2 regions of the Bacillus capparidis genome follow, and region 1 is predicted to be linked to the other one. Evidence: riboswitches for the same ligand, from Rfam matches in the RefSeq annotation. Region 1 holds a riboswitch; the other holds the start of a gene.
What was found. A riboswitch is a leader RNA that binds a small molecule or an ion and turns the genes downstream of it on or off. The one in region 1 is predicted to bind S-adenosylmethionine.

Region 1 (15,186 bases):
ACCATCCTAATTGAATCGAAAAAATCAATATTAATAAAATGCCTGACCAAAACGTAGGCATTGATATTCCAACTAAACCAACGATTCTCGCCATATAATCAATAAGGCTATTATGATGAATAGCAGCTAAAACTCCTAACGTAACTCCTATAAAGATGGCAATGGCAGCACTTGCTATCGTTAACATGATCGTTGCCGGAAGTTGAGCAAAAATTTTCTCAATAACGGGCTCACCATTTATGATGGACTGACCAAAATCGCCTTGAAACAAGTTCGTTATATAATTAAAAAATTGCACATGAAACGGTAAATCTAATCCAAGCTCTTTTCGAAGATTTTCGGCTATTTCTGGATTAGATCCATTTTCAGCTAACAACTGATCGACTACATCACTGGGCAAAAAATAATTAATAGAAAAAACTAAAAACAAGGAACCTAGTAATACGATACATGCGGTAATACCTCTGTTTACTAGTAATCTTTGCATCATTAGCATCTCCGTTTCCCAAACTTGTAATTGTTCATCTAAAACTTGAGTGGAGTATAATCAAAATATCTCTAAAACCCTTTATTCACATCTAAAAAATATGATTTAACCTATACTTCCCCTACTCCCTAAACTTTTCTAGCCCTTTTTCAAGATATTTAAACCTTCCTCTGTTACGCCTACCACTTAACCAAGATAGAAAAAATTAACAATTTATTATAAAAAAAAGGAACTTCTATATTCAGCTATCTCCATTGATCTTCGAAGTCTTTTTAGTTATTCGCGGTACCGCACTGTAACGCATCGTGGATAAAAGAGGTCCATCTAATGCTTTTCCAATGCAAGGATCGACTCGACTCTAGTGTTAAAATAGATAACACATGGATGGTGCTCTGAAACCCCAAAACATGTATATCCCTATTCTTCCGCTTTTTACACTAGATTGGATTGTTTGCTTCAGGTCCAAGAATAATTGGCCATTTGATATTATTTACAAAGCTAATCACTCATAATTGCTCTTACCAAATTGAAATTCATACTTAACAGGTGTGAATAATATGTTTTATTGAAATTTATCCTATCACAGCAAACCTGATTTTGGCAATACTTTATCTGATAGAAAAAATTATCGATATAAGATTGTTCTGTCCAGCAATATAAAATATGAGATATAAGTTATTAGGGAACAGTGGATTACGAGTGTCGGGGCTCGCTCTTGAAACGATGACGTTTGGAGAGGGTTTGGGATCTAGGGACTTCAAAAGTGCTTTCCACATGACTTTCTTAAAACGGACCATGTACGAAGTGTGATTCATGGAGAAACTTTTTCGTTAATTGATAACCATCGGAAATAACAGTTCTGTTAACGAAAAAAACGGCGGAGCAGGTGCTTCGCCACTTTAATTTATATTAAATACTATTGTTTAACCAGTATAATTCTCCCACTATCAATCCTTCGTACGCAAATAAGCCAAACTTTCTTGATACGGAGGATAGGCAATTCCTTTTTCTGTGACGATTCCCGTAATCAGCTCATGGTCCGTAATGTCAAACGCAGGATTATAAGCCTTCACATTTTCAGGAGCCATCGGCTTTTCGTACCACGTTGTCGTGATTTCTTCCGGCTTTCGCAGCTCGATGGGGATGTCCTCTCCTGTTTTACATTCGAAATCGATCGTCGATAATGGAGCGCATATATAAAACGGAATTCCGTAATGCTTTGCCAATACAGCCAAGCCGGAGGTACCGATTTTATTGGCAGTATCGCCATTAGCAGCTACCCGGTCACATCCGGTTAGAACGGCCTGCACCTTTCCTTCTTTCATGACATGCGAGGCCATATTGTCACAAATTAAAGTGACGTCGACACCAGCCTCCTGCAGTTCCCAAGCGGTTAGCCGCGCCCCTTGGAGAAGCGGCCTCGTTTCATCCGCGAATACTTGAAAATCATACCCCTGCTCCTGTCCTAAATAAATCGGCGCAAGCGCTGTACCGTACTTAGCCGTGGCTATTGTTCCCGCATTGCAATGAGTTAAAAGTCCCCAGCCAGGCTGAAGCAAGGAAAGGGCATGCTCGCCTATTGAGTAGCAAATTTTCTCATCTTCCAATCGAATGCTTTCCGCTTCATCCCTTAGCGCATCCTTTATCTCCTGTACGCTTTTTTCCGCTTCTTTTTTTAACCGTTCTTCCATTCGATTTAATGCCCAGAACAAATTCACAGCCGTTGGACGCGAAGATGCAAGATATTGCTTTACTGCTTGAAAATCCGCAGATAATTCAGAAAATGTTGCAGCATTTGATTGCTTTGTTCCTAAATAAACTCCATATGCTGCGGCAATTCCAATCGCAGGCGCTCCCCGAACCTTCAGCCGGTAAATGGCGTCCCAAATTTCTTCCACCGTGGTCAGCTGCAAAAAGACTTTTTCATTTGGCAAAAGTGTTTGGTCTAATAAAATAAGCGCATTCTGTTCATCATCGAGCTGCACGGATTGAATCGCCGCTACTGGTGTTGTCATGGCTGCTTACTCCTTCCTTATACAGGCGGACGCTATCACGTAATCGATTGAAAAAATCGTTTCCCGTTCGAATCTCAGACCGCTTAAGAATAAAGGCTTTCCCTGCTGTTAAGCAAATTTTCTCTGCTGTGACACGGTCTGACTGCTCGGCAATTGATGTCATATCTTTGACATGAGCGATTCCGATAATTCTTCTGCACAGCTCAAGCCCTGTTACAGCTACGGCATCTTCGATGATGGCATCTAAATAAATTTCTTTAAAGCCAGGCAAAACAGCTGTTTGCTCTGTCGCTTTTTCATCCCACAGCTGCAGAAATTTTTCCTGAAACAGTTCAATGACATCTTTGATCGTTTGTTCCAAGTAGCTTAAATAATCCGCTCTTTCCTTATCGTCTTCTATCGTAAAAGCTGCATTGACATAAGCGAATATCAAATTCGCAATCAAATTGCCGACATCATATCCAGCCGGACCGTAAAAAGCAAACTCCGGATCAATCACTTTTGTCGAATCTTCTTTAATAAAAATCGATCCTGTATGAAGGTCACCATGAAGCAACGACTGTGCCTTTGTCATAAAATCAAACTTCAGCTTCGCCGTTTCAAATTTTAATTGATGGTCGTTCCAGATCGTTTCGCGAACAAACTCGCGAGTCCCTTCAAATACATCGTTTTGCTCGCAATCGTAAAATGGTTCAGTGTAAACCAAATCCTCGCTTATTTCGCAAAGCTCCGGATTCGTGAACTTTTTGACTAATTCCTTTTTCGCCTTATGCTCCTGCACGACATCTGACGTGAGCAGCAGCGTGTTTGCTAGGAACGTCGTGATATGCTCCGCAAATAAAGGGAACTTCTTATGGTTTAAAAGGGCCGATCGCAAAATTTCATGATCAGACAAATCCTCCATGAGGCAGCAATTCATGATCGGATCATAGGAATAGAATACCGGGACGAAATCAGGAGCAAGCTCTCCGTAAAGCGTTAAAATGTCACTTTCAATCCGATTTCGATCCGGCGACACTTTAAATTGGTCGGAAATACGCGCTACCGGTCCCGCCTGCTTCAAAATAATGGACTGATCACTCTTTCGATCCACGACTCGAAATACATAATTCAGGTTTCCATCACCAATTTCCTGGCAATGGAGATCTGCATTCTCCCCAAAGAAACCGCCCTTTTGTTTGATATATTCCAGGGCATCCTGTTCATTCATCGTAAAATAAGCAGATGTAAAATCCTTCAAAGCATTCCCCTCCTGTATCTCTTTACTTAGCATTCTCTGCTTCGTATACAGGCACCCAGCCTTCTGCTGTCACAAAGATACGGATAGCAACGACTTTACGATCCTCTGCTAACGTGAAATAGTGGCGCACTCCGACTGGGACTGAAATAAGGTCTCCTGGGTTTAAATGCACCTCAAAAAATTGTCCGTTTTTCCCTTGAATAACGAAAGCTCCGTGTCCGCTGACGATAAAGCGGACTTCATCGTCTGTATGATGGTGCTCACGCTGGAAATTCTTCAGCAATTCTTCAAGGTTCGGAGTATGCTCAGCAAGCGAGATCACATCCCACGCCTCATATCCTCGTCTTGCTGAAATATCTTTGATTTCATCTTCAAATGCATTGATGATTTCTTGCTTTTCATCTTCGTCTAATAGAAATTTTTCTTGCAGACGTTCAGGTAACTTTTCGATATCCCACTCCTCATAAATCACGCCTTGCTCCTGCAAAAATTCAATGACTTCCTCTTGGTTTTCAATTACTTCGTTTGTTTCTTGAATACGAATCGTTGTCATGTTATTTCCTCCTTATATTTTGATTGCCCGGCCAGCTTTTGTTTGCAGCAATGTGACCTGGTATTGAAATAAAAACTCGCATGCTTCGAGGATTTTTTTCGCTTCAAAACCGTCTTTTCCCCAAGCGGTAATTCCGTGGTTTCGAATAAGAACCGCTCCTTTGTCGTCGTTGACAAAGGATGAAAGGGTTTCTGCTAATCTAGGAATATGTGCATAGTTGTGAATGATCGGAATCGTTAACTCGGCATCCTCTTCCCAATAACCAAAAGCCTTTATGAGCTCTTGTCCTTGGAAAACAATTTTCCCTTCATCGCCATACAGCTCAGAAATGACATTGTTGGCCACCGTATGGACATGAAGACTGCAGCCGGCAGCAGTTTTCTTGTATATTTCGCAATGAAGCAGCGTTTCAAACGATGGCTTTACGTTGGTGCTGCCAACAGGATCGCCGTTCTGATCGACAAGCAAAAAATCCTCTTTTGTTTTTTTCCGTTTATCCTTGCCGCTCGCTGTCACGAGAAATTGTAAAGGGTCATCCTGGACTTTGATGGCCAAATTGCCGCTCGTCCCCATAAACCAATCACGTTCTGCCAGCTCCTCCTTGATCTCGGCAAGCTCATGATGTCGAGTTAAAACGTAACTCATTTGGTTCACCTACTTCATCGATAGTATTTTGATCTCTTTGCAGCAAGCCTTCTAAAACAGTTATACAATCATAAAACGTTTCAAACGCCCGATAAGGAATCGATTGTTCTTCGCATTTTTCAGCTAAATAATCTCTCGCAATCACCGTGTCCGCGCATTTTGCTGCTTCCAAGTCAGTAACCGAATCGCCAATGACAATCACATATGTATCATCCTTGGATATGTTCCGAATAATGGCCGGCTTGCAGCATCCGCAATTTTGATTCGAACATTTCTCATCACACTTGTGGGGCCAATGAATCTTTATCTTGTCTTCACTGAAATCCGCTTCATTACAAAACACCCCAGAAATTAAATCAAAGCCTTCAAGCATAGGGTTTACGAAAAAGTCCATTCCCCCGCTGACGATATAGAGAGGAATTCGCTGTTCTTTTGTAAACTGGACAAACTCGCTAAAGCCTTCACGTATGACAGCATTCTCTAAAACAAATCTCGTAATCTCCTGTTGTAAGGAAGAGGGCAGAAGTGCAAACATATTTCCGACTCCCTCTTGAATGCTCACGCTCCGAGATAACACGTCATCCTTCCATTTCTCCCATTCCGGCGGGGCGAATTGCCTCATGATGTTTACAATGTTGTCTTTCTTCGTTACAGTTCCGTCAAAGTCGCAAAAGATGATGGGCTTACTCACCGCTGAACCTCTTCCTTCCATCCCCAAAGCTTGATCGCCTCTTGAAGCTCGGAATCAGGCGGTGCATCGGCCAGTGATTTTCCGGATAGAACGAGGTCGACAGCTTGACGGAATGCTCTCCCGCCTCCTCTGGCTCCCTGCGGATGTCCATGAACTCCGCCGCCCGCATTAATGACACAATCATTGCCGAAATCTTGCACGAGCAGAGGGACAAGTCCGGGATGAATCCCTGCAGACGGGACTGGAAAGACAGATGATAGTGTAGACTCTTTAATTAGCTCCTCCTTTAACGCCAAGACCTTATCCTTCTCTAGCGCAACACTGCCATATGGTGAAGGAAACAGCGACAAATCCGCTCCCGCAAGTCTTAACAATTTCCCGAGAAGCAGGTGATGGGAAAGGCCAAATTTTTCAGAAGAAGCCAGCGCGCCGCTAAAGGCAGGATGAGCCATAATCGGAAGGGCGATTTCCTCGTCTTCCCTCAAGGCTTGCAACACATCAAGACCATAAGTGAAAACATTAAACAAAAGAAGATCCGCACCCAGCTCTTTCGCTCTTCTTGCTTTCTCTTTTAAATCAAAAGTCCGCCCTGTTAAATTGACAGCATATAAGGTCCGATGCCCGGTTTCCTCGTACACCTGGTCGAGAACCTTCTTCCCTTCTGAAATCCGTTGTTCAAATGGGGTCAGGTCATTATCAAACAGGATCTCATCATCCTTCACAATATCAATCCCGCCCAAGGCCTGTTCCCGCAATTGACCCAGCAAATACTCCATATTTCGCCCAATGATCCCTTTAAAAATGCTCATTACGAGCGGTCTGTCATAGATGCCTAATTTCTCGCGAATCCCTTTTATCCCAAAACGAGGGCCGGGAAAATCGTTTTCAAGCTCCGGATCAAGCTTTAAATCGAGCAGCTTAATTTCACCATCAAGCGATAATTTCCCGAAGGTTGTCGTTAAAATCGCCGGTAAATCATTTGAAAAATTATCACTTGGAAACGCAATATGTATTTCCGAAAGTTTCTTCCCAGAAGGCAATGTTTCACCGATTTCTTTTATTTCGACCACACGGCCTTTATGTTTCTTTAATTGCTCCTGCTCTAACAGAGGAAGGTTGGTCCAGGAGCCGACCGTTAATCCAAGGGCAATATCCTCCGCTTTCTTTTCCAGCTTTTCTGGCTCAGCAGCCAATTGATAAACAGCAATTACTTCTGCCATAATTGCCAACGCCTCCTTTCATTTCAGCATTACTGAAAGTCATTTCCTGTATAATGAAAAAACCTCTTCCACATAAGAAGAGGTTTTCGAAAAAACAACTTCTCATCACTCAACATTTCTGTTGCAAGATTTAGCACCGTGCTCATGAGTCGGTTGCCGGGCTTCATCGGGCTAGTCCCTCCGCCTGCTCTTGATAAGAATATTTTTTATCATTCATATAAATTTACTTGGATTATGACATGTTCTTTATTCAGTGTCAATATTGTTTTTTAATTAACTTTCATTCGGACGATAAAAATGATAAAAAGCAAAAACCTTTGACCTGATTTGATAAATGGTGTATAGCACCTAAGGACGAACGAAATTAAACACTTCAGTCACCTTCGGCGGACGAAAATTTAAGCTTCCTGTCGTACCTGCAAATATGCAAACAATTATTGATGAAAAAATCGCCATTACCTTAGCGGAAATGGTTACTTTTATGTCATGCACCGATTTGAACCGGAAAAACGTACCGTATTCATTAAAGAGATGCACGAAAAAGGATTATTCGCTTCGATCAGTGTCGGCGTGAAAGAGGAAGAATACAGCTTCGTAATTGCCAGAAACGCCGGGACTCCGGAAGCGGTAAGAGAACTGGAAAACGCAGGAGCGGATGCAACAAAAGTTGGGATTGGGCCTGGTAAGGTCTGCATCACAAAAATCAAAACCGGATTCGGTACCGGCGGCTGGCAACTGGCGGCTCTGCGCTGGTGCGCCAAGGCGGCAAGCAAACCGATTATCGCCGACGGCGGCATCCGCACCCACGGAGATATCGCAAAATCAATCCGGTTCGGAGCGACGATGGTCATGATCGGATCCCTGTTTGCCGGTTACGAAGAGTCACCGGGAGAAACCGTCGAGATTGACGGAAAGCTCTACAAAGAATACTTTGGCTCCGCCTCTTAATTTCAAAAAGGTGAACGGAAAAATGTAGAAGGAAAGAAAATGTATGTTGAGTATAAAGGATCGCTGCAGGACGTATTGACAGAAATGGAGCAAGACCTTCAATCCTCTATTTCTTATGCTGGTGGCAATAAGCTGGATGCGATTCGAAATGTTGATTATGTGATTGTGAAGAATTCGATTTTTAATGGAGATAAGGTGTATTAGATTGGAAGGTGAGTGAGTGCTTTGGTGCTTGCTCGCCTTTTTTCATAGATTCAACATATCGTTTATTTAAAAAAACGAAAGGGAATACCATGAAAAGAAACTAGTTTTATATTCATTCTGTTTCTGAGTACAAGCATCTCGAACTAAAGGTGGAAACATCCATGTACGAACATCTCATCATCTTTAAATTTCAATCGGATTTAACATCTGCGGAAAAGTCAGAGTTGGTCCATCAGCTGTTAAAGTTTAAAGACAAAATCCCCGGCATTATTGATCTAAGTGCAGGCGTCAACTCAACCGAAGAAACGCAGCATATCCATGGCTATACAGTCAGCATGAGAGTGACCTTTGAGAGTTTGCAAGCGAGCCGTGATTACTTAAAGCACCCTGAGCATCAGGATTTTTTAGCAACCAATAAAGGAATAATAGAAAATATCATTGTTGTTGACTACCCAAAACGGATTGATCCGATACAGCAACTTTAACGAAACATGCAGCAGGATGAATTCCTCACACTACTTAATCGAATCATGCAAACGTAGTTGGATACAGTTTACACCTACTAAAATGAGGAAACCATACATATAGAAAAAAGAAAAAACGACAAGGGGAGGATATGATGGCTGCCAGGAAAACAAATGAGAAAGATGAACCGAAATACCAGTCACGCAATCTCTGGTCTGGCATTCTCTTTGGTCTTGGACTTATCGCCTTTTTCGACGAAATGGTTTTTCATCAGCTGTTGCATTGGCATCATTTCTACGATAAATCGACAACGGCAATTGGTCTAGTTTCCGATGGATTATTTCACGCCTTCAGCTGGTTTGCAACGGTCGGATCACTCTTCATGGTGGCCGATCTCCGCCGCAGAAATCATTTTTTCGCAAAAGATGGATTGGCGGTATGTTTCTTGGCGCTGGTGTGTTCCAGCTTTATGACGGCATCATCCAGCACAAGCTCATGGGGCTTCACCAAATCCGCTATTATGTAAATGTGGTTCCTTACGATATTGTTTGGAATGTTACCGCTATTATTATGATCGTTATTGGAGCAATCCTCAATTCCCTCTCGAATAAGCGGCCTGTGCAGATAAAGAGAGGTTCTTATAATGAACAGTGAACACGTCCATCACACTCATTCAAGCGATCAAGCTTTAATTGAGCCAGTCCTGGCTGTTGCCTTCTTCTTATTAATCGTACTTTATTTTATTGCGAGAATCGTATCCAACCGCCGATACAAAAAATGGCCGCTGCACCGCTACCTGCTTTGGAGTACAGGCATCATCTGCGTAGCAGCCAGCGTAATTGGCCCGTTGGTACAAAAAGCACATATGGATTTCACCGCACATATGATCGGACATTTATTGCTCGGCATGCTGGCGCCGCTTCTGCTCGTTTTAGCTGCCCCTATGACACTCATTCTTCGGGCAATTCCAATTACAGCGGCAAGACGCCTGTCCAAACTATTAAAAAGCAGACCCGTTGGCATCCTGACTGATCCCATTACAGCTACAGTTTTGAATATCGGCGGACTATGGGTTCTATATATGACTGAGTTATACGCAGTAATGAACCAGAATACCCTTGTCCATATCCTGGTTCATATCCATATATTTTTGGTGGGATACGTCTTTACCTCTTCCATTCTCTCGATTGATCCAGACCCATATCGCCACAGTTTTATGTACAGGGCAGTTGTCCTAATCATTGCGTTAGCCGGCCACAGCATTCTCTCGAAAATGATCTATGCCTATCCGCCTAGCGGTGTTTCGAGAGAGCAAGCTGATCAAGGTGCAATGATTATGTATTATGGGGGAGATGCTGTAGACCTTGTATTGATCATTGTTCTTTGTTTTCAATGGTATAGGAGTGTGAGGCTGCGGTCAGTTTTGCCCGATGAGAAAGCCTTGACTGAATAGATAATAAATCAAGAATCACCCTCTCAAACATGCTATCATTACAAATGGAGGGATAACATTGAAAAAAGTAGTCAAAGTAGTTGCAGCTGTTATTGAAAATGATCAAGAAGAAATTCTCTGTGCACTAAGATCTCCGGAAATGAAGATTCCAAACATGTGGGAATTTCCTGGTGGCAAAGTGGAGGCAGATGAAGATATCTTCTCCGCTTTAGTAAGAGAAATAAACGAGGAATTGCAGTGTCAAATCGAAACGAAAGAAATACTGAATGAAAATGTCCATGAATATGATACGTTTATTATCAACCTAATTGCTATTAAATGCAGCATTGTCAAAGGAACGCCGATTCGTAGTGAACATTCAAAATTAATTTGGTTGAAAAGAGAGAACCTTGATTCGTTAAAGTGGGCACCAGCTGACGTTCCTGCTGTAAAACAATTAATATCGGAAAAATAGTCTTTTCTTAATTGAGAAGACTATACTTTTTCAGTGAATTCGATATACAAATTTGCCGGGACTTCGTTCTCCAATTTGATTTGGGTAGTAATTGGCTTTTCTCCTTCATAATGAACAGTATCGCCTTTCCCAATATAAATATATGGCTGCGTTTTTTTATCAATTTCCTTGTACTTCCTGACAAACAAGTGAAGGTTAATTCCCCGTTGTTTATTATGAATTATATTCTTTCCTCTTTCAGATGATTGAGCTGTACTATTTGGCGTCTCCCATTGAAAGGTTTGTTCATCAAGGAATTGATCATTGTAATTAATGCTTTCTTTAATATCCTCTTCCTTGTGCAAGTCGATAAATAGGAAAAAATCATTTCCATTTGTTAGCAACCCTGAACCTCGAAAGGCTGTGTGAATTTTTCGGTAGTTGGAAAGCAATGCAGCGTCGGTCATTTGATATTGTTCGTACAGTTTAAAATGCGGAACACCATAGTATTCCTGTTTATATTCTTTTTCATAGCGGAAAATCCCATAATTCACGATATCTTCGATGTAATCTCTATATTCTTTCTTCTCTAGCAATTGCGGAAAGGCTCGAGTCTTCTTTAGAATACCGCTACTATTCGTAAATAATTGCGGTTTGTTGTTTTTCTGGATATTATCATAATAATCCTGATTTAAACACTCAAATGCATGTAATACACTATCCCCATCAACGTCTTTAACCATTTTTAAAATTTCAAGCGTAGCTGTTTCAAGAGATATTTCATCGTGATCAAAAAGATATCGAATGATAACAAATTCGTGTATTCGTTTTAATGGCAGCTTGCTTGATAATTCTTTTAATGTCTGTTCAAAAATTTCATTATGTAACAGGTTTTTCAGATGATCATCCTTCTCAACCTTGGCTACGAATTGTAAATACGTTTTTTCACGATCAATAAATTTAATAGGATCAGGTGCCGCATCGAATTTCAGATAATCTAATAAGAAATATGGAATATATCCTTGATTGAGCTTCTTAAATTCGAAATACTCTTCCTTTAAATATTTCATGGAATTGAAGTTTTCCTTATCAATTTGCTCTAAAATTCTTTCCTGAGATATTTTATCCATTTGAATATGTGTACATCCTGGGATATTAGCAAATCCCGTTGAAATGGCTACCTTAAGACTTTCTTTATCATAATATCTACTTCCATTTAGCGCGATGGCAATTAGAAAGGCTTTATTATGGTTACCGATAAAATCAAGAACTGTTAAAAAGCTCTTATTCTTGTACTTTCTCAGTCCTCTTCCTAATTGTTGAATAAAGACAATTGGAGAGTTCGTTGGTCTGAGCATTAATACAGTATTTACAGAAGGGATATCTACGCCTTCATTAAAGATATCTACTGTGAAGATGCATTGTAACTCATCATTTTCATCTTCTAATCTTTGAATATAGTTTCCGCGTTGCTCAACTGTATCAGTGCCATCTAAACTAATACTTAGGTAGCCCCTTTTATTAAACTCCGCCGCCATGAAGGTCGCATGTTCAATACTTGCACAAAATCCTAGGCACTTTCTTTTCTCTCCATCGTGCCCATAAAAATTCATCTTCTCAATGATAAAATCAACACGTTCATTCACCTTTAACCTTTTGGTAACTTCAGCTATGTCATCAATTGAAACACCTCTTAGGTCAATGCCTTCAAAATCTGTGATGCCAAAATAATGAAAAGGAATGATCAGCTCGTCATCTAAAGCCTCATGTAATCGTACTTCTAACGCGACATTATTATCAAAATGCTCAAACACATTATGATTGTCGCTTCTTTCTGGCGATGCAGTCATCCCAAGAGTGAATTGTGGCTCGAAGTAATTTAAAACACCTTGGTAGGTTGGACTCGTTGCATGATGAGCCTCATCAATAATGATGTAATCAAACTCATCCTTCTTAAATTCATGAAAGCATTTGGACACTGTTTGAATAGTAGCAAATACATAGTCAACGTGTTTTTGCTTTTGATTTCCTGTCAACAACCCGAAAGTAAGGCCTTCATTCGGAAGGAGCATTTCAAAATTATCTCTTGCTTTTCTTAAAATTTCTTCGCGATGGACAATAAAAAGAAGTTTTTTTGGTTTGAACCTTTTGACATCAAAGGCTGACATATAGGTTTTCCCCGTACCAGTGGCTGCAATCACCAGAGCTTTTCTTTCGCCAAAATGTCTAAGCCGTTCTAAATTCTCAATCGCACGATTTTGAATTCTATTTGGAACAATATATTTCCGATTTTCATAGATCAGTTGATGGGTCATTTGCGATTTTTTGAGACTCTTAAGAAAACCTTCATACCTATCAATAAAATCCTGATCAGCATAGACGCTACTGTCCCACAAAATTTGATATTCCTTTAAAACCTCTTCTATAAAACCAGCGTTTTCTTTAGAAACGATTTCAACATTCCATTCAATATTACTTTTAAGGGCGCTTTGTGTAATATTGGATGAACCGATAATCACCTTATAGCTTTCCTCGTACTCGAAAATATAAGCTTTCGTATGAAAACCGAGCTCCTTTTCTGTAACAAAAACCTTTAGCTCCACATTGTTAAACTCTCTTATCTTTTCTAAGGACTTTGCATCGGTGAAATTTAGATAAGTAGACGTAATGATCTTCCCTTTGATTCCTTTTTCTCCTGCTTCTTTTAATGGATCAAGCAAAAGCTGAAGGCCACTAAAATTAATAAATGCGACACTAAAATAAAAACTTTTGCACTCACTAATTGAACGTATTAATTCTATTAACAAATTTCCCTTTTCTGAATTTACGATCAATTTTTTTTGGATGTCCATTAGGGTGGCTCCTAGTAAGGTATTTGTTTTATACATCAGTTGATTTTTGTTGATGGTTTAGGGTTTAGAGAAGTAGGAAAAGGTATAACACTATTCTAGGATGCAAAATTCTTTTGGTATTCTTTAATAGAGAGGCATTCTCCCCCTTTATTAATGACGTGACCACCGTTAAAAAACACAGTTGAAGTAGATGAAAACTATATGAATTTTTTCTACTTTAATGACTATTACCAAAATTCCCTTTGATCCACTCACGCTTGATCTAATATCCAATTACAAGTAGTCCATCTCTAATTTGCTTAAGACTATAATACAACCTATTATATTTTTCCTTATCAATATTATGTATTATATTATTTAACAAACCTGCTAAATCGTCTAAGTATTGGTTCATCCGGTCTGGTGTAAGCATACTAATTAACTCTTCGTTCTTATTTTTAGATACTGTTTTAGAAAACATTACAGGTAAATAACTTGAAGTTCCTAAAAGCTCTAAATGATTTTCTTCCCAATGAGATATAAGATTTCTTATCTTTCTTAACTGTATTAGATTTTTTAGGGTCAAATCCTTTGTAATTATTCCTTTTTCAGTTAGTTTATCAACCCTAACATTAAAATGTTTTGCTTTTACTGTTAATACTCTTGATGTCATAGCAACTGTTGTTTCTAGGGTAGCATTAATACTATAAATAGCTAAAACACCATACCTTGTGTTATTAAAAAAAATACCCTCTTCTACTTTACCATAATTATAACCTATCTCTTTGAATGTCACTTTTTGCATTTTTTCTATACAATCTTTTGCATTTTTCATATGTACTGCGACTATTGAATATTCAAACCAATGTGTCATTTTATCACTTCCCCCTACTTGTTTATTATCAGACAATTTCGATTAGTAAAATTGTTACGGCTGGTTTAGTTGCTATATCAAACAAATCATTTTTATTTTCGTCTTTCTTCTCGATTCATAATTCTATCAACACCTTTTAAGGTTGATTCAAAAAATGTATTTCTATCACTAGTATTTAGAACATGCTCTTCTCTCGCCAAAGTTTAATGCTCTACCAAAAGTTAGGTCTTCAAGAATTGAATCTCTCAAGTTATCATGAATGATTTTTGCAATACTTTCTTTGTGAATCTATTGGAAGTGAATATATATTCGTAAATACTTTTTAAGCAGCTTCTTTTCTATTGCCATTGCTTTCTTCTATAACTTTTCGAAAGCATCACCATTTTCTACCCAGTTTTTTGCGAAATCATAAAAGTCAGTACCTATACTTAAGGAGTTAAGCATTTTCATATCCTTTTGGTAGAGATACCTCAGATGAATAGTATACAAATTGTCCATTTTCAAGCTGAGACCAAATTGCGAGTTCAAATCCCTTAAGTACTGTAGCACAGGCTCAAGATACTTAAATAACTTATCAAATTGCGAGTCGACAGTAGGCGCTTTACTCATTTGAACAGAGACTGTACCTGCTTTTCCTTTTTTCTTTTCCCCTACATTTGGTATTGTAATTCCTACTGCTACAGGCAACTTCCTCATCTCCCCAAGAGAAACATAAAGTTTCCAATTCAGCTTATTAGCTATATCAGTTTGCATAACTTCCTTGACTAACCCCTCTTCTACCGACGATAAATATCTTCGTATAGTCCTTTCATCTAAATAGAGGAATTCTTAGCTGGAACATATAAAGCCCCTACTGCCCTAATAAGAACCCATTTTACACATTATTACATCTAAGGTGTTAGAAATTTATTTTAAGATATATATAAATAAAAAAAGCCTGCTCTTAATTAACTAGAATCAGACTTGTCTTTATAATTTTGGGTCTTCTAATCGATATTCAATATTTTTCCAATGATTTTTCACTTGAGTTTCCATAAGGTTTTCAGTACTAGATTTTTCATCAAATATTTTCTGTGCTCTTGAGACATAGCTCAGGAAATTTCCATGTCCCTTCTTATTTTTACCCA
Region 2 (15,186 bases), on a different contig from region 1:
ACGGAATGCCGTATTTTTTTGTGAGCAGTTCATGCGAGCGAATCGCGATTTCCAGCTTCTTCTCAGCTGTGACGGCCATGCCTTCCTCATCTATCGTCCCTACAACAAGAGCTCCACCATATTTTTTGACTAGTGGCAATACCTCTTCAAACCGTTCTTCACCGTCTTCTAAGTTAATAGAATTAATAATTGCTTTTCCTTGCGTATATTTCAAGGCTACCTCAATCACAGCTTCATCTGTTGAATCAATGACAAAAGGAGCTTTAACTTTTTTCATCGCTTCTTTTATAAAGTTTTCCATATCCTCAGCTTCATCACGGTCGGGATCTGCCAAGCAGACATCCACGACATGGGCACCGTTTTTAATTTGCGCTCTTGCGATTTCTGAAGCTTCTTCAAACTTTTGTTCAGAAATGAGTCGCTTGAATTTTCTGGAGCCGATGACATTTGTCCGTTCTCCTACAAAGAGAGGGCGCATGCTTTCTTCGTAAAACAGTCCATCAATTCCGGAAACCGAATGAGGAAGCTTGTCTTTCGGGATCTCTCTAGGAGGAATAGCGGAAACTGCTTCGCGCAGCGCCTCGATATGTGCCGGCGTCGTTCCGCAGCAGCCGCCGATAATATTCAGCCAGCCTTGCTCGGCAAAGGCTTTAATTTTCTTCGCAAGAGAGGAAGGGGATTCATGATAATGCCCTTCTTCATCAGGCAGTCCGGCATTCGGATAACAGCTGACGTAGGATGACGAAAAGGAAGAAAGCGTCCGGAGATGATCGGTCATAAACTCCGGTCCCGTTGCACAATTTAATCCGACACTGATCGGCTTCATGTGCTGAAGGGAAATGTAGAATGCTTCAATATCTTGTCCTGCCAGAGTGGTACCCATCGGTTCTATCGTGCCGGATACCATTAAAGGCAATTGCTTGCCTGTATTCGCAAAGGCTTCCTGAATACCGATAAACCCAGCTTTCACATTCAGCATGTCCTGGCTTGTTTCCAGCAAAAGAAGGTCAGAGCCGCCGATTATCAAGCCTCTTGCTTGCTCTTCATAGTTGGCAACCAACTCGTCAAACGTTGTACCCCCGGTAACTGACAGTGTTTTAGTCGTAGGGCCCATAGCACCTACAACAAAACGAGGCCAGTCGGCAGTTGAGAATTTCTGTACAGCTTCTTTTGCCGACTCAGCTGCTTTTACGTTAATATCAAATGCTAAATGTCCGAGCTCATATTCATCTAATACAAGCTTCGTTGCCCCGAATGTATTTGTTTCAATCAAGTCAGCGCCAGCTGCTAAATAATCTTCATGAATAGACCTGATAACGTGGGGCGCAGTGATTGTTAAATATTCATTACAGCCCTCGTATTCTTCTCCGCCAAAATCATCTGGAGAAAGGTTGGCATCTTGAATCATTGTACCCATGGCACCGTCTAGAATGAGAATTCTCTTTTTTAGCTGATCATTGATGGTCGTGGACATGATGTATCTCCTTTTTCTTCTGGTGTATATAAGTCGTTAATTCTGACGTTAGATCGCTCCGTAAAAAGGGAGTAATTAAATAGATTCCGTTAAATAACTCACATGCTGTATCTAAAAGGGATTTTGCAATAGAAAGTCCTTCCTCTGCCTGTTTTTGCTTATCTTCTCCGGCAAACGCCATGGCCTCTCTGATTTCGTCGGAAAGTTTAATCCCCGGGATCTCATTATGAATAAATTCAGCATTTCTGCTGCTGGTCAGCGGCATGATGCCAATGTAAATCGGCGTTGTCAAATGCTTCGTTTCTTCATAGATTTTGTATAGCTGCTCTTCGGAATAAACGGGCTGTGAAATAAAATAATCAGCTCCGCATTCAATTTTTTTCTCCAATCGTTTAACTGCTTTATCAATATGGCGGACATTCGGATTAAACGCACCTGCAACAGAAAAGTTTGTCTTTTTCCCTAAAGGCTTACCCGAATAGGATACTCCCTCATTAAATTGCTTAATCAGTCTTATTAAATCAAAGGAAGTCAGATCATATACCGAGGTCGCTCCTGGAAAATCACCTATTTTTGATGGGTCTCCTGTGATGGCCAGGATGTCTTGAAGACCTAACGTATCAAGACCCATTAAATGGGACTGAAGTCCGATCAAATTTCTGTCTCGGCAAGTGATATGAACTAGCGATCTCATGTCAAGCTTCTGCTTTAATAGCGCCCCGCAGGCAACATTGCTGATTCTCGGAGTCGCTAGCGAGTTATCAGCCAACGTAAGTGCATCAATTCCGGCGGCTTGAAGCTCAGAAGCCGCATGCAGAAATTTTTCAAAATTAAGTTTTTTAGGAGGGTCAAGTTCCACGATAATTGTCCGCTTTTGCTTTGCAAGTTCGTCCAAGGAAGGCTCCTCGCGGATATCCTGAACATGGACGGGATCCGTTTTTTTGACCTTGACGCTTTTTTCGGTAACTGGATGCAATTGCTTGACGGCTTCTGACATTGCTTTGATGTGTGCAGGAGTCGTACCGCAGCAGCCGCCGATAATTCGCGCTCCTTGATTTCGAAATTTTAGCGCACTTTCGCCGAAATAATCCGTATCTGTTTCATAGACCAAGCGTCCTTCCTCTAATGCCGGTAAGCTGCTATTCGGATAAACAGCCAGATATGAATGCTTTGGCAGTGGGACCTCCTCAAGGGATTGAATCATGTGATAAGGTCCGAGACTGCAGTTCATACCCACTGAATCGGCTCCTAAACCTTCCAGTGAAGCAAGGGCATCGGCTAATGATGTACCGTCTTGAAGAACACCTTGTTCATGCATGCTCACATTGACAATGATCGGAAGGTCCGTTTCCTTTCTGGCGATCTTTAATACTTCCTGTGCTTCTTCCAGGTCGTAATACGTTTCTAATAGTAACCCATCAGGCTCTTCGTGAAGCAGAAGGTAGAGCTGTTCACGAAAGCTTCGTTTGATTTCTTCGAGCGTATGGGCACTTTTATTAAAAGTGCGGATACCGCCGATAGTACCGAGCACATATGCTTGCTCTGCAGCTGCCTTTGCGAGCTGAACAGCAGCTGCATTGATTTTTTTAATATCGTCTTCTAGACCATATCTGGATAGCTTTATATGATTTGCTCCGTACGTATTTGTTTGAATAATATCAGCTCCGGCATTAACATACGCTTGGTGAACGCCGCGAACTGCTTCAGGCTGAGAAATGTTTAATTCTTCGAAACACCGGTCAATTCCATAAGAATAAAGAAGTGTTCCCATCGCACCATCGGCGATTAAAATTTTCTTTTGCAAATCTTCGATCAGTCCCATAATTTCCTCCTCAAGTACGAACTATAAATAAAAAAAGTCTTCTGTTTGAAGAAGACTTTTGTTCGTTTCCGCTGTCTCCTTATCTTTCAAGCAAGTACGCTTGCTGGATTTAGCACCTTGGTCATGAATGAATTGAATCATTGCACCGGTTGCTGAAGCTTCACAGGGCCAGTCCCTCCGCTTCTCATGATAAGTTGTATGAATGATATGAAAAATAATAGTATTTTCAATTTACATGAAGTGAACGAAATAATCAACTAGTAATTTATCGGTAATTAATAAATTGGACATCAATAGGTAGGTCTGCTCCCTTGATTAAAGAGATAATTTGCTGAAGATCGTCTTTGTTTTTACCTATGACGCGGAGCTGATCGCCTTGAATCTGGGATTTTACTTTGATTCCGGAATTTTTAATCAGGTTATTAATTTTTTTCGCTTGCTCGCTGTCGATCCCTTGAACAAGTTTTCCACGTTGCCTGACCGTGCCCCCTGCGGCTTTTTCGCTTTTCGAATATTGAATATTTTTGGTCGGCACATTCTGCTTGATCAGCTTGTTCACCAATACATCCTTCAGCTGATCCATTTTAAATTCATCATCTGAAACCAACACTAGCTCGTCCTTTTCAAGTGTAATGTCACTTTTGCTTCCTTTAAAATCATATCGGTTGGCTACTTCCTTCATCGCATTTCCGATTGCATTTTGGACATCAGGTAAGTTTACCTTTGATACGATATCAAATGAACTCTCTTTTGCCATTTTCGGCCTCCTCGTCATTTATCTTATGAATTGATTATAGTAGAATAAAGTACAAACTTCCAACGTAGCTGGAGATAATATAAGATGATACAGGAAACAGAAAGGAAGAAACAAATGAAACCCGGTTTAAAGGTTACTTTAGAAATAGAGAAAAAAGCAGATTACGGATATTTTTTGACTGATGGAGAATCGACTATCCTGCTTCATAACAGCGAGATCATAGAGGATATTTCCGATCGTGAAGAGGTACTTGTGTATCTTTATGTTGATCATGAGGAACGATTGGCTGCAACAATGAAAATGCCGAAAATAACGGAAGAGGTTTACGATTGGGTCGAGGTTGTCGACGTAGTTTCAGGCAGAGGAGTCTATGTCGATGTCGGCCTGTCAAAGGATGCGTTAGTAGCGACAGAGCATTTGCCGCCTTTTGAAAGCATTTGGCCAAAAGCAGGCGATAAGCTGTATTGCATGATGAAAGTAACAAAATATGGACGCATGTTCGCAAAGCCTGCTCCTGAAGATGTCATAAAGGAGCTGTTTCAACCAGCTGATCAAAGCCTGATGAATAAAGAATTAACGGGCACGGTTTATCGATTAATCGCTTCAGGATCTTTTGTCATTTCTGAAGAGGGAATCAGGGGATTTATCCATCCATCCCAACGCAAGGAAGAGCCAAGGCTTGGCGAACAGCTTAAGGCGCGTGTGATTGCGATTAAGGACGATAGCTCTGTCAACTTATCTCTGCTGCCGAGGAAACAGGATTCGATGAGCACTGATGCAGAACAAATCATTTCCTATTTGAGAACGAGAAATGGAGCTATGCCTTTTTCAGATAAAAGTGACCCGGAAGATATCAAAGAACGATTTCAGATGAGCAAAGGTGCTTTCAAACGTGCGTTAGGTCATTTGATGAAGCAGGGTAAAGTGCGTCAAGAGGGAAGCTGGACTTACGAAATAACAAAAGAAAAATAATAAGAAGAATACAGGCTGGATGCTAAGTTTCTTCGTCTTTTTCTAGAAAAAACTGCAGCGCTAATAACCTGGAGAGATCGCACAAATTAAAATCTAAAGAAACGACAAAAGTACATCAAAGTAAACATGAAAGAGATAATTTTATATCTCAACTAAAAAAGCCGGCTCATTAATCTAAGCCGGCTTCTTCTATTTCACATGTAAGGCAGAAGAAGACTTTCTGTCTATTCTTTTCCTGCAAAAAATATGGCAAGCGTACCGGGACCTGAGTGGGCTCCGATTGCGGCACCAATCATACTAATGACGATCTCTTTAGGTTGAAAAGCTTCTTCGATCAGCTCTTTCACCTCATTTGCCAGCTCAATGTCGTCGCCGTGGCTGATTCCGATTCTTTGTTCGCTTAAATTTACGCCTCTTGCTTCTATCAGTTCAATCATGCGTTTTACTAATTTTTTTCGTCCCCTGATTTTTTCTAACGGAACAAGCTTTCCATCCTTCATGTGCAAAAGTGGCTTAATGCTAAGCAGGCCACCGACAAAGGCTGAAGTTTTGCTTATACGTCCGCCTCTTGCTAAATAGGTTAAATCGTCAACTGTAAAAATATATTGAAGACTTTCACAATAGTTCTTTACAGACTCTTCAACTTCCTGTATTGTATTTCCGGTGCTAATAAGCTCCTGAGCATACATAACGGCTAATCCACAGCCTAATGAGGCGCCTTTTGAGTCAATAATCTTCAGATCGAAATCAGGATATTCTTCTAAGACTTCATTTTTCATCATAACCGCCGTGTCGTATGTACCAGAGAGTCCGGAAGAAAATGCGATATATATTGAGGGTTCCGCGGTTTTCGCGAGTTCTGTAAAGGTTTCCTTCAGAAAATTTGGAGATGCCTGAGAGGTTTTGGGGGATTTTCCGTTTCTCATCGCTTCGTAAATCTCGCCAGGCCGAATTGTGATTAAATCGTCATATTCATTTTCATCAAGGTTGACTCTTAATGGAATAAATGTAATGTTATTTTCATCATAGTAACTTTTTGGCAGATCAGCTCCGCTGTCAGCAAGCAGTCGAATCGTCATGTGAATGGATCCCTTCTTTCTATAACATAAATGAGCATTCATTCATTGTAACTATATCACACTTTTTTACTTTTCGTATTCAAACCTATGTAAGAAGGGTAAACCTAACATATAGGAATAATTTTTTTGGAGGAAACAAATGAAAGAGGAAATAAAAAAATTCGTCATCGTATGTATAGGAGCACTATTAAACGCAATTGGACTTAACCTTTTTTTAATCCCTGCTAATGTGTATGCGAGCGGCTTTACAGGTGTGGCCCAGCTGTTGTCAGGAGTACTTGACGCACACTCGCCGATATATATATCAACCGGGATCCTGCTCTTTCTATTAAATATCCCCGTCGGTATATTAGGTTGGCTGAAAGTAGGGAAATCATTCACTCTCAATAGTATTTTGAGTGTTGCGCTTACTTCAGTATTTTTGACGATTCTTCCTGAGACGAGATTTTCCGAAGATATTTTGTTAAATGCCGTATTCGGAGGAGTGATTTCCGCGATTGGGATTGGAATGACCTTGAAATACGGAGCCTCAACAGGAGGTCTTGATATCGTGGCGATGATTCTTGCCAAATGGAAGGACAAGCCCGTTGGAACCTATTTCTTTATCCTAAATGCAATCATTATTTTGATGGCTGGTGCATTAAATGGGGCAGAAAAAGCATTATATACATTAGTCACGCTTTACGTAACGACACGGGTAATCGATTCTATCCATACAAGACATGAAAAGCTGACCGTCATGATCGTCACAAAAAAAGCAGATTTGCTTACAAAAGCAATTTATAGCCGTATGAAGCGTGGAATTACGAACGTACCTGCAAAAGGGGCATTTACAAACGAAGAAAAAGATATGATGATAATAGTAATCACAAGATACGAGCTCTATTATTTGGAGAAAATAATTAACGAGATCGATCCTGAAGCTTTCACTAACATCGTTCAAACGACAGGGGTATTGGGACTGTTTAACAAGGATTAATCAGGGGGTCATGCGATGAAATGGTTTGCTGTACTAGTCTTTTCAATGTTACTGCTTGGAGCTTGTGATCAAAAGGAAACTCCCCAATCTGACAAGGAGGTATCAGGTGAAGTGGAACAAAATGATCTGGCATTGTCGATTGAAGCAGTACCGAAAAACGGTGAAGTAGAATTTATTATGGCTCTAAAGAATAACAGGAATGAGGATGTTGAATTTACATTTAACACCGGGCAGCGATTTGAGCTTGTCGTGTACGATGAAAAAGGAGAACAGAAATACCGGTATTCCAAGGACAAAATGTTCACACAAGCATTTCAATCGATCGTTTTAAAACCAAGCGAGGTTTATGAGTTTACCGATGTATGGAAAACAGAAAATTTAGAGCCTGGTGAGTACAAGGCTACAGTTACGTTTTTAGGGAAATCAGAATCTGTGAATACATTGAAGGCAAGTACAAGCTTCAGCTCTTAGGGGAAACCCCTTTTCCTAATAAATAGGAAAAGGGGTTTTTTGTCTTGGGTTACGATAACCTATCCAGATGGTTTTGCATCTTGCGCAGCTGAGCCCTTTCAGCGTCTGTCGAATTGGCAAATGCAGAAGAAACGGCATTTTTTGCTGCAGAAATCGCATGTGTCAGATCACCAGAGGTTTTTCCTGAAGCTGTTTGGTCGGCATGAAGAACAAAATCTTTTGCCTGATCAAATAATTCATTTCGCACGATTTAAGTCCCCCTAATTGTGGATTCTTGATCTCGAATGGATTCCTCCAAAGTTGAACGGTAGGGAAACCTTGCATCATGAAGGCTTACAGCATCTTTACCTTGCTGAACAAAACGCTTTGATTTGTTGCGTTTACCCATCAATATTGCCCCCAAAAAAACGTATTGGCGAGCCTGTCGCCAATACTAGTATGTCTTTGGATAATCAGAATTAGTAATGGGAAAAAATAATATTACGAAAAGAAATCTTTTAAAAATTCGGCAATGCCATTTTCTTCATTTGTCTTAGTGATGTGATTGGCTGTCTCTTTTATCAGAGGAATAGCATTTCCCATAGCAACACCATGGCCTGCAAATTGTATCATCTCTGTGTCATTGTCTTCGTCGCCGAAAGCGATGATGCGATCTTTAGGAATTCCGTAATATTTGCTGATTTTCTCAAGACCTACTGCCTTATTGATTCCTTTTTTAATGATTTCAATGACATGAAAAGGTGCAGCCCATCTACGATGATCGACGACCTCTGCGTGTACATCCGATAAATAACTTCTGATCCTTGGGACATCCTCTTCTTTCGCATGAATTAATATGCTTGTGACATCCTCGCCAAGAGTGGATCTCAAATCGCCTACCGTTACTTTCGGATCACCCATGCTGAACACATCGATCAACTGTTCATCATGATAATGGAAGTACACATCGTCAATGATTTCAGCTAAAATATTATGTACGTGATATTTTTCAGAAATTTCAATAATATCTTTCACTGCATTCAAATCAAGTGAGGTATGAAATCTCCCCCACGATTTGTCTTGCGGATGATGGACAAATGCACCGTTAAAATTAACGATTGGACTGTCAAGCTTGAGCTGTTCATAATAAATCGCAGATGAACGATAAGGTCTTCCTGTTGAAATGCAAACTTGATGTCCTTCTGATTTTAAACGCTGAACAATTTCAATTGATTCGTTCGAAATGGTTTTATCATCTTTCAATAATGTGCCATCCAAATCTAAAGCGATTAAATACGGTTTAGTGTTCATAAAAGCTCCTTTGTCGTGGAAATGTAAGCAATCGTCAGCTGCCCCAGTCATATTATCTCCTACTATAGTTTATCTTTTTCCCATATTTATTGTCTACATGTTAGACTTATGTAAATGGATATGCGTAAAGGAGTTGAAATAAACATGGTCACTATCGAAAAAGAAAACATTTCAACGATTTCATTGCTTCATATTTATAGAAATGATTTGCGTCAAAACAAAGCGCCGCTTGTTATTTTCGTCCACGGATTCACAAGCTTTAAGGAAATGAATCTTTCCTTAGCATATATGCTGGCTGAAAAAGGGGTGCGTGTTGTTCTTCCTGACGCACTTTACCATGGCGAAAGAGGAGAAAATCTTTCTAAAAATGAATTAAATCTCCGCTTTCCGTCCATTGTTGTTAACGAGATTAAAGAGCTTGAAATGATTAAGGAACATTTTGAGCAGAGAGACTTAATTGACAGCGGCAAAATCGGAGTCGGAGGTACATCGATGGGCGGGATTACGACTCTGGCAGCCCTTACACAATACAAATGGATTAAAGCTGCGGTCAGCTTGATGGGCAGCCCGAGTTTACATAGTTTTTTAAAGCTGCAGGTGGAATCGATGAGAGCCAGCGGTTTTTTGCTTCCGATCCCCGATACTGAATTAAATCATGAACTCGAACAGTTAATCGCCTATGATTTATGGGAACAACCGGAAAAACTGAATTTGCGGCCGCTATTCTTCTGGCATGGAAAAAGGGATCCATACGTTCCTTTCGAGCCGACCTATCAATTTTATCAGCAAGTGGTTCCCTTCTATGCAGATACACCAAAACGGCTTGAATTTATTGCAGATGACCAGGCTGAGCATAAAGTGAGCAGTGAAGGTTTAAAGAGAGCCGTTGAATGGTTTGCCTGCCATTTGTAGGAAGAAGCACTTTCATTTTTATTCAAGAGAAGTTTCGTTATACTAACAAAAAAGGAGTGATATAAATGGATGAAGCATTAAGGGAAAATATTTTCGGAGCACTTGAACAGGTGGTCGATCCTGAGCTTGGTATAGACATTGTAAACCTAGGTCTTGTGTATGAGCTTGACATGGATGATGAAGGAAATACGACGATCACAATGACATTGACATCTATGGGTTGTCCGCTTGCACCTATTATCGTAGATGAAGTTAAAAAAGCATTAAATGACATTCCGGAGGTCAAGGATGTACAGGTGGATATCGTTTGGAACCCGCCTTGGACAAGAGATAAAATGTCAAGATATGCAAAAATCGCGTTAGGCATTCAATAAGATTTTTTTTACTGCCCCCATTTCGTTGCAAATGGAGGCAGTTTTATTTTTTGGTAATTTTTTTATTTATTTTATTTATTAGAAGTTTCTTTACTTTATAATAAGCATGTAGCCTGTCTTTTGCGAGAGACAGGCTTTTTTAGGGCGGATTCGAATGTTTGGTTTCGATTTATAAAAGGAAAGAGTTATTTGTATAATCGGCGAAATAAAGATTTTAAAAGAATTAGTAAATATACAATTGAATTAATTTTTATTCATGTTATAATGTTATATAATTTAACAGGATCGAGAAGGTGAACGGAACGTGAAGATTGGTATTGTTGGTGCTACTGGCTATGGAGGAGCAGAATTACTTCGTATTTTACATACTCATCCATATGCAGAAGATTGTATATTGTATTCATCTAGTGAAGACGGCCTTCCGTATTGGGAAAGCTTTCCGCATGTCAATAAAATCATAGATAAAACATTACAGCCAATTGATGTTGAAAAAATGGCTGAAGAAGTGGATTTTGTCTTTTTGGCGACTCCGCCGGGAGTGTCAAGCGAACTAACTCCCCAATTTGCAGAAAGACAAGTGCCTGTTGTTGATCTTTCCGGTGATTTGCGAATGAAAGAACCGACAGTCTATGAAAAATGGTACAAGAGAAAAGCAGCTCCTCAGCAAATCATTTCTGAGGCAGTATACGGATTGAGCGAATTAAATGCCAAGGCAATCAAAGATGCTTCATGTATTGCAAATCCGGGCTGTTTTCCGACTGCGGCTATCCTTGGTCTTGCGCCGCTGGTTAAAAATAGAGCAATAAAGGAACCATCCGTCATCATTGACGCAAAAACAGGAGTGTCGGGAGCGGGCAGGAAAGCTTCTTCTGCGACACATTTTTCCGAAACAAACGAGAATTTTAAAATATATAGTGTCCATGAACATAAGCATACACCAGAAATCGAGCAGATGTTAAGCAGTCTCAATCCATCCTTTGAGCGAGTGACATTTACGTCTCATCTCGTGCCAATGACGAGAGGAATCATGGCGACGATCTATGCCGATCTTGCCGGAAACTATAACAGCAGCCAATTACATGAGCTGTATAAGGAATTTTATCAAGATTCCTATTTTGTAAGAATCAGAGATATCGGAAATTATCCGTCGACAAAAGAAGTTTATGGAAGCAACTATTGTGATATAGCCGTCGCAGCTGACGAGAGAACAGGAAGGGTAACCATCGTTTCTGTGATCGATAATCTCGTCAAAGGAGCTGCCGGCCAGGCAGTACAAAATTTTAATTTAATGAATGGATGGCCGGAGGAAACAGGCTTACTCTTCTCCCCAATATATCCATAAGACAGGAGCGAAAAAAATGATTCAGTTGAGTCAGGATAGCATCATTAAGGTTCAAGGTTCGGTATCTTCACCTAAAGGCTTCATTGCCAAAGGAGTACACATTGGTCTGCGATACGCAAAAAAAGATTTAGGGTTGATTGTAAGCGAGGTTCCCGCTGTCAGTGCGGCAGTTTATACACAGAGCCACTTTCAAGCCGCACCGGTTAAAGTAACTAAAAATAGCTTTGAAAATGATTCCTTCATAAAAGCTGTGCTGGTAAACAGCGCAATCGCAAATGCGTGTACAGGAAAGCAAGGCATGGCAGATGCTTACGAGATGAGGCGGTTATGTGCAGACCAGTTGAACGTTGATCCGGAAATGGTAGCCATTTCTTCAACTGGAGTGATCGGAGAGCTTCTCGATATGGATAAAATCCGCAAAGGAATAAATGTTCTAAGCGAAACGGACCCGGGTGACGGCCATTTCGAAGAAGCCATTTTAACGACAGATACAAAAATTAAGCAAACCTGCTATGAAATGACGATCGACGGTAAAAAGGTTACGATTGCGGGCTGCTCTAAAGGATCCGGAATGATTCACCCGAACATGGCGACGATGCTTGGATTTGTTACAACGGATGCAGCCGTTAACGAACAGGCGCTGCAAAAAGCATTGAGTGAAATTACAGACGTATCCTTTAACCAAATCACTGTTGACGGGGAAACCTCGACGAATGACATGGTTTTGGCCATGGCGAACGGCTGCGCAGGAAATCAGCCGCTAGACGAAAACCATCAGGATTGGAACACATTCCTAACTGGTTTCCGTATGGTCTGCGAGGATCTTGCCAAGGAAATTGCCAGAGACGGAGAGGGCGCAACGAAGCTGATCGAAGTGCGTGTAAGCGGGGCGGAAAACAAAAAAGAAGCAAATGTTATTTCCAAAAAAATCGTAGGCTCCGACCTAGTAAAAACAGCTGTGTATGGAACAGACGCTAACTGGGGCAGAATTGTCGGAGCGATCGGCCACAGTGATGCAGCTGTATCACCTGATTCCGTTGAAATCTACATCGGCGGGCAATGCTTATTTAAAAACGGCGAGCCTCAAAGCTTTTCGGAGGAATTGGCGAAAGACTATTTATTAGGCGATGAAATTACCATATCTGTGGAACTGAACATAGGCGATGGAGCAGGAACTGCTTGGGGCTGCGATCTAACCTATGATTATGTGAAAATAAATGCAAGCTACCGAACTTAATTAAGAGGGGAAAACAATGAATAAAACAATAGTTTTTAAATGTGGAGGCAGTGTCATTAAAGAGATTTCTGACGACTTTTTTGCCAACCTGAAACAGTTAAAGAATGACGGATGGAAATTTGCAATTGTTCATGGCGGCGGACCAGAAATTACTTCCATGCTTAACAAACTTAAGATCAACACGGAATTTGTAAAAGGACAGCGAAAAACAACAAAGCAAGTACTCGAAGTGGCTGAAATGATTCTTTCAGGCAAGATGAATAAATTTTTCGTATCACGCCTTACAAGCCATGGGTTAAAGGCGGTCGGTCTATCAGGGACAGATGGAGGACTGCTTAAGGCTGAATACCTCGATAAGAAAGTGTACGGAGAGGTAGGTTCGATTAAAGCAGTTGATACAAACGTGCTTCATGGGCTGATGGACGTTGGTTTTATTCCTGTCATCGCCCCTCTTGCATTAACAGAAAGCTGCCAAACCCTAAATGTGAATGCTGATCTTGCCGCTTCAGCAGTAGCTTCTGAATTGAATGCCAACAAGCTGATGTATGTGACTGATGTTTCCGGAATAATAAATAATGGCAAGCTGGAGAGTGAGCTTACCCCTGCAGACATCAAGGAGCTGATTTCTTCCGAAGTGATTACGGGAGGAATGATTCCTAAGGTCGAATCAGCGATGAGCGCATTAAGTGAACGTGTAAAAGAAGTGATGATTGTAAATGGAAAAGGATCATTTTTAGCGAATGATACTTTTACCGGTACGAAAATAATTAAAGAAAAGGAGCATGTATTATGAGCCATTTGTTTCAAACCTACAGCCGTTGGGATATAACTGTGAAGGAAGCAAAAGGATCCTATCTCGTCGATGAAAACGGCAAGGAATATCTCGACTTCGTTCAAGGAATTGCCGTGTCAAACCTTGGTCATTGCAATCAAGCAGTCACAGAGGCTGTCAAAGCGCAGCTGGATAAAGTTTGGCACGTTTCAAATATGTTTCATTACCCTTTGCAGGAACAGGTGGCAAAAAAACTTACGGAACACAGCGATGGAGATTTGGTTTTTTTCTGTAATAGCGGCGCTGAAGCTAATGAAGCAGCGATTAAGCTGGCAAGAAAGAAAACACAGAAGAAAAACATTATCACATTTACTCAATCGTTCCATGGCCGTACCTATGCAACGATGGCCGCTACCGCCCAAGAGAAAATAAAAATTGGGTTTGGTCCAATGCTAGAGGGTTTTCATTATCTCCCTTATAATGATGCAGAGTCGTTGCAATCATTTGAAGGCGATGATATTGCTGCTGTGATGCTTGAAGTGATTCAAGGAGAAGGCGGTGTAAATCCTGCGGAAGAATCTTTCCTTGAAGCGGTAAAAACGTTTTGTGAAGAAAAAGACGCATTGCTTATCATCGACGAGATCCAAACCGGAATAGGCAGAACCGGCAAGCCATTTGCTTATCAACATTACAATCTGTCACCTGACATTATGACATTGGCAAAAGGGTTAGGGAACGGCTTTCCGATTGGAGCAATCGTAGGGAAGAAGGAGCTTGGAGATGCGTTTTCTCCCGGATCTCATGGAACGACCTTCGGAGGGAATATGTTGGCAATGGCTGCAGCAGATGCTGTGACGACTAAAATTTTTAATGAAGAATTTCTCAAGGACGTCCAGCAAAAAAGTGAATACCTGATAGAAAAATTAAAAACTGAACTCGATGTCCCAACTGTTAAGTCCATTAGAGGAAAAGGATTTATTATTGGAATTGAGTGTACTGAGGAAATTCAGCCAGTTCTACTGAAGCTGCAGGAACAAGGATTTCTGGTGATACCGGCAGGACCGAATGTGATTCGTCTGTTGCCGCCGCTGACAGTAACGAAAGCGGAAGTCGATACCGCTGTAACGAAAATTAAAGAAGCTATATATGCAGTATCAACTGTCAATTCAAAAGGGTAGCGGGGGCTGATCGCCCTCCGATAAAAAATTTGAGCCTTATTGCATAAACATTCAATATAATTTATTATTATTCATCGAGGAGGGATTCGGAAATGGAAGGCTACTTAGTGTTAGAGGATGGAACCTCCTATAACGGAGAAATAGAGACAGAAGTTGAATGTTCGGGTGAGATCGTATTTTTCACGGGAATGACAGGGTATCAAGAAGTTCTGACAGATCCTTCTTATAAAGGGCAAATTGTTGTTTTTACCTATCCTTTAATCGGAAATTATGGGATTAATAAAAGTGATTTTGAGAGCATGAAGCCTCAGGTTAAGGCAGTGGTTGTATATGAAGCGACAGACCACTTTTCCCATTGCGAAGCAGAAATGAGCCTGCGTGAATATTTGAAAAAATGGAACATCCCGCTGATTACTCACGTAGACAGCAGGGCTGTTGTAAAAAAGATTCGTTCAAAGGGTACAATGAGCGCAATGATTTCTGCATCAAAAGATGCACCAAGTTTTGAGAAGGAAGAAAAGGATCAA

Region 2: it holds a riboswitch for S-adenosylmethionine, as region 1 does, so the genes downstream of both, JOC74_RS00405 (bifunctional homocysteine S-methyltransferase/methylenetetrahydrofolate reductase) here and JOC74_RS12675 (2,3-diketo-5-methylthiopentyl-1-phosphate enolase) in region 1, are expected to answer to the same signal.

Annotation. Positions count from the first base shown of each region.
Region 1 covers NZ_JAFDST010000002.1:1,108,264-1,123,449, forward strand. Annotated here, with positions in the region: gene JOC74_RS12645 (ABC transporter permease) at 1-487, opposite strand, end outside; gene mtnA (S-methyl-5-thioribose-1-phosphate isomerase) at 1,435-2,502, opposite strand; gene mtnK (S-methyl-5-thioribose kinase) at 2,459-3,742, opposite strand; gene mtnD (acireductone dioxygenase) at 3,765-4,295, opposite strand; gene JOC74_RS12665 (methylthioribulose 1-phosphate dehydratase) at 4,308-4,940, opposite strand; gene JOC74_RS12670 (2-hydroxy-3-keto-5-methylthiopentenyl-1-phosphate phosphatase) at 4,912-5,631, opposite strand; gene JOC74_RS12675 (2,3-diketo-5-methylthiopentyl-1-phosphate enolase) at 5,628-6,851, opposite strand; SAM riboswitch class I at 6,951-7,051, opposite strand; partial or broken gene JOC74_RS12680 (GMP reductase) at 7,207-8,003, shown strand; gene JOC74_RS12685 (Dabb family protein) at 8,165-8,488, shown strand; partial or broken gene JOC74_RS12690 (DUF2243 domain-containing protein) at 8,620-9,122, shown strand; gene JOC74_RS12695 (cytochrome c oxidase assembly protein) at 9,112-9,921, shown strand; gene JOC74_RS12700 ((deoxy)nucleoside triphosphate pyrophosphohydrolase) at 9,980-10,375, shown strand; gene JOC74_RS12705 (DEAD/DEAH box helicase) at 10,396-13,242, opposite strand; gene JOC74_RS12710 (hypothetical protein) at 13,469-14,059, opposite strand; partial or broken gene JOC74_RS12715 (DUF6414 family protein) at 14,417-14,875, opposite strand; gene JOC74_RS12720 (reverse transcriptase domain-containing protein) at 15,029-15,186, opposite strand, start outside.
Region 2 covers NZ_JAFDST010000001.1:80,671-95,856, forward strand. Annotated here, with positions in the region: gene metH (methionine synthase) at 1-1,474, opposite strand, end outside; gene JOC74_RS00405 (bifunctional homocysteine S-methyltransferase/methylenetetrahydrofolate reductase) at 1,455-3,296, opposite strand; SAM riboswitch class I at 3,373-3,492, opposite strand; gene JOC74_RS00410 (YajQ family cyclic di-GMP-binding protein) at 3,562-4,053, opposite strand; gene JOC74_RS00415 (CvfB family protein) at 4,168-5,025, shown strand; gene JOC74_RS00420 (DegV family protein) at 5,250-6,104, opposite strand; gene JOC74_RS00425 (YitT family protein) at 6,244-7,083, shown strand; gene JOC74_RS00430 (BsuPI-related putative proteinase inhibitor) at 7,099-7,554, shown strand; gene JOC74_RS00435 (DUF3813 domain-containing protein) at 7,604-7,801, opposite strand; gene JOC74_RS00440 (hypothetical protein) at 7,805-7,942, opposite strand; gene JOC74_RS00445 (Cof-type HAD-IIB family hydrolase) at 8,035-8,844, opposite strand; gene JOC74_RS00450 (alpha/beta fold hydrolase) at 8,989-9,756, shown strand; gene JOC74_RS00455 (metal-sulfur cluster assembly factor) at 9,822-10,130, shown strand; gene argC (N-acetyl-gamma-glutamyl-phosphate reductase) at 10,435-11,472, shown strand; gene argJ (bifunctional ornithine acetyltransferase/N-acetylglutamate synthase) at 11,489-12,709, shown strand; gene argB (acetylglutamate kinase) at 12,726-13,502, shown strand; gene argD (acetylornithine transaminase) at 13,499-14,659, shown strand; gene JOC74_RS00480 (carbamoyl phosphate synthase small subunit) at 14,752-15,186, shown strand, end outside.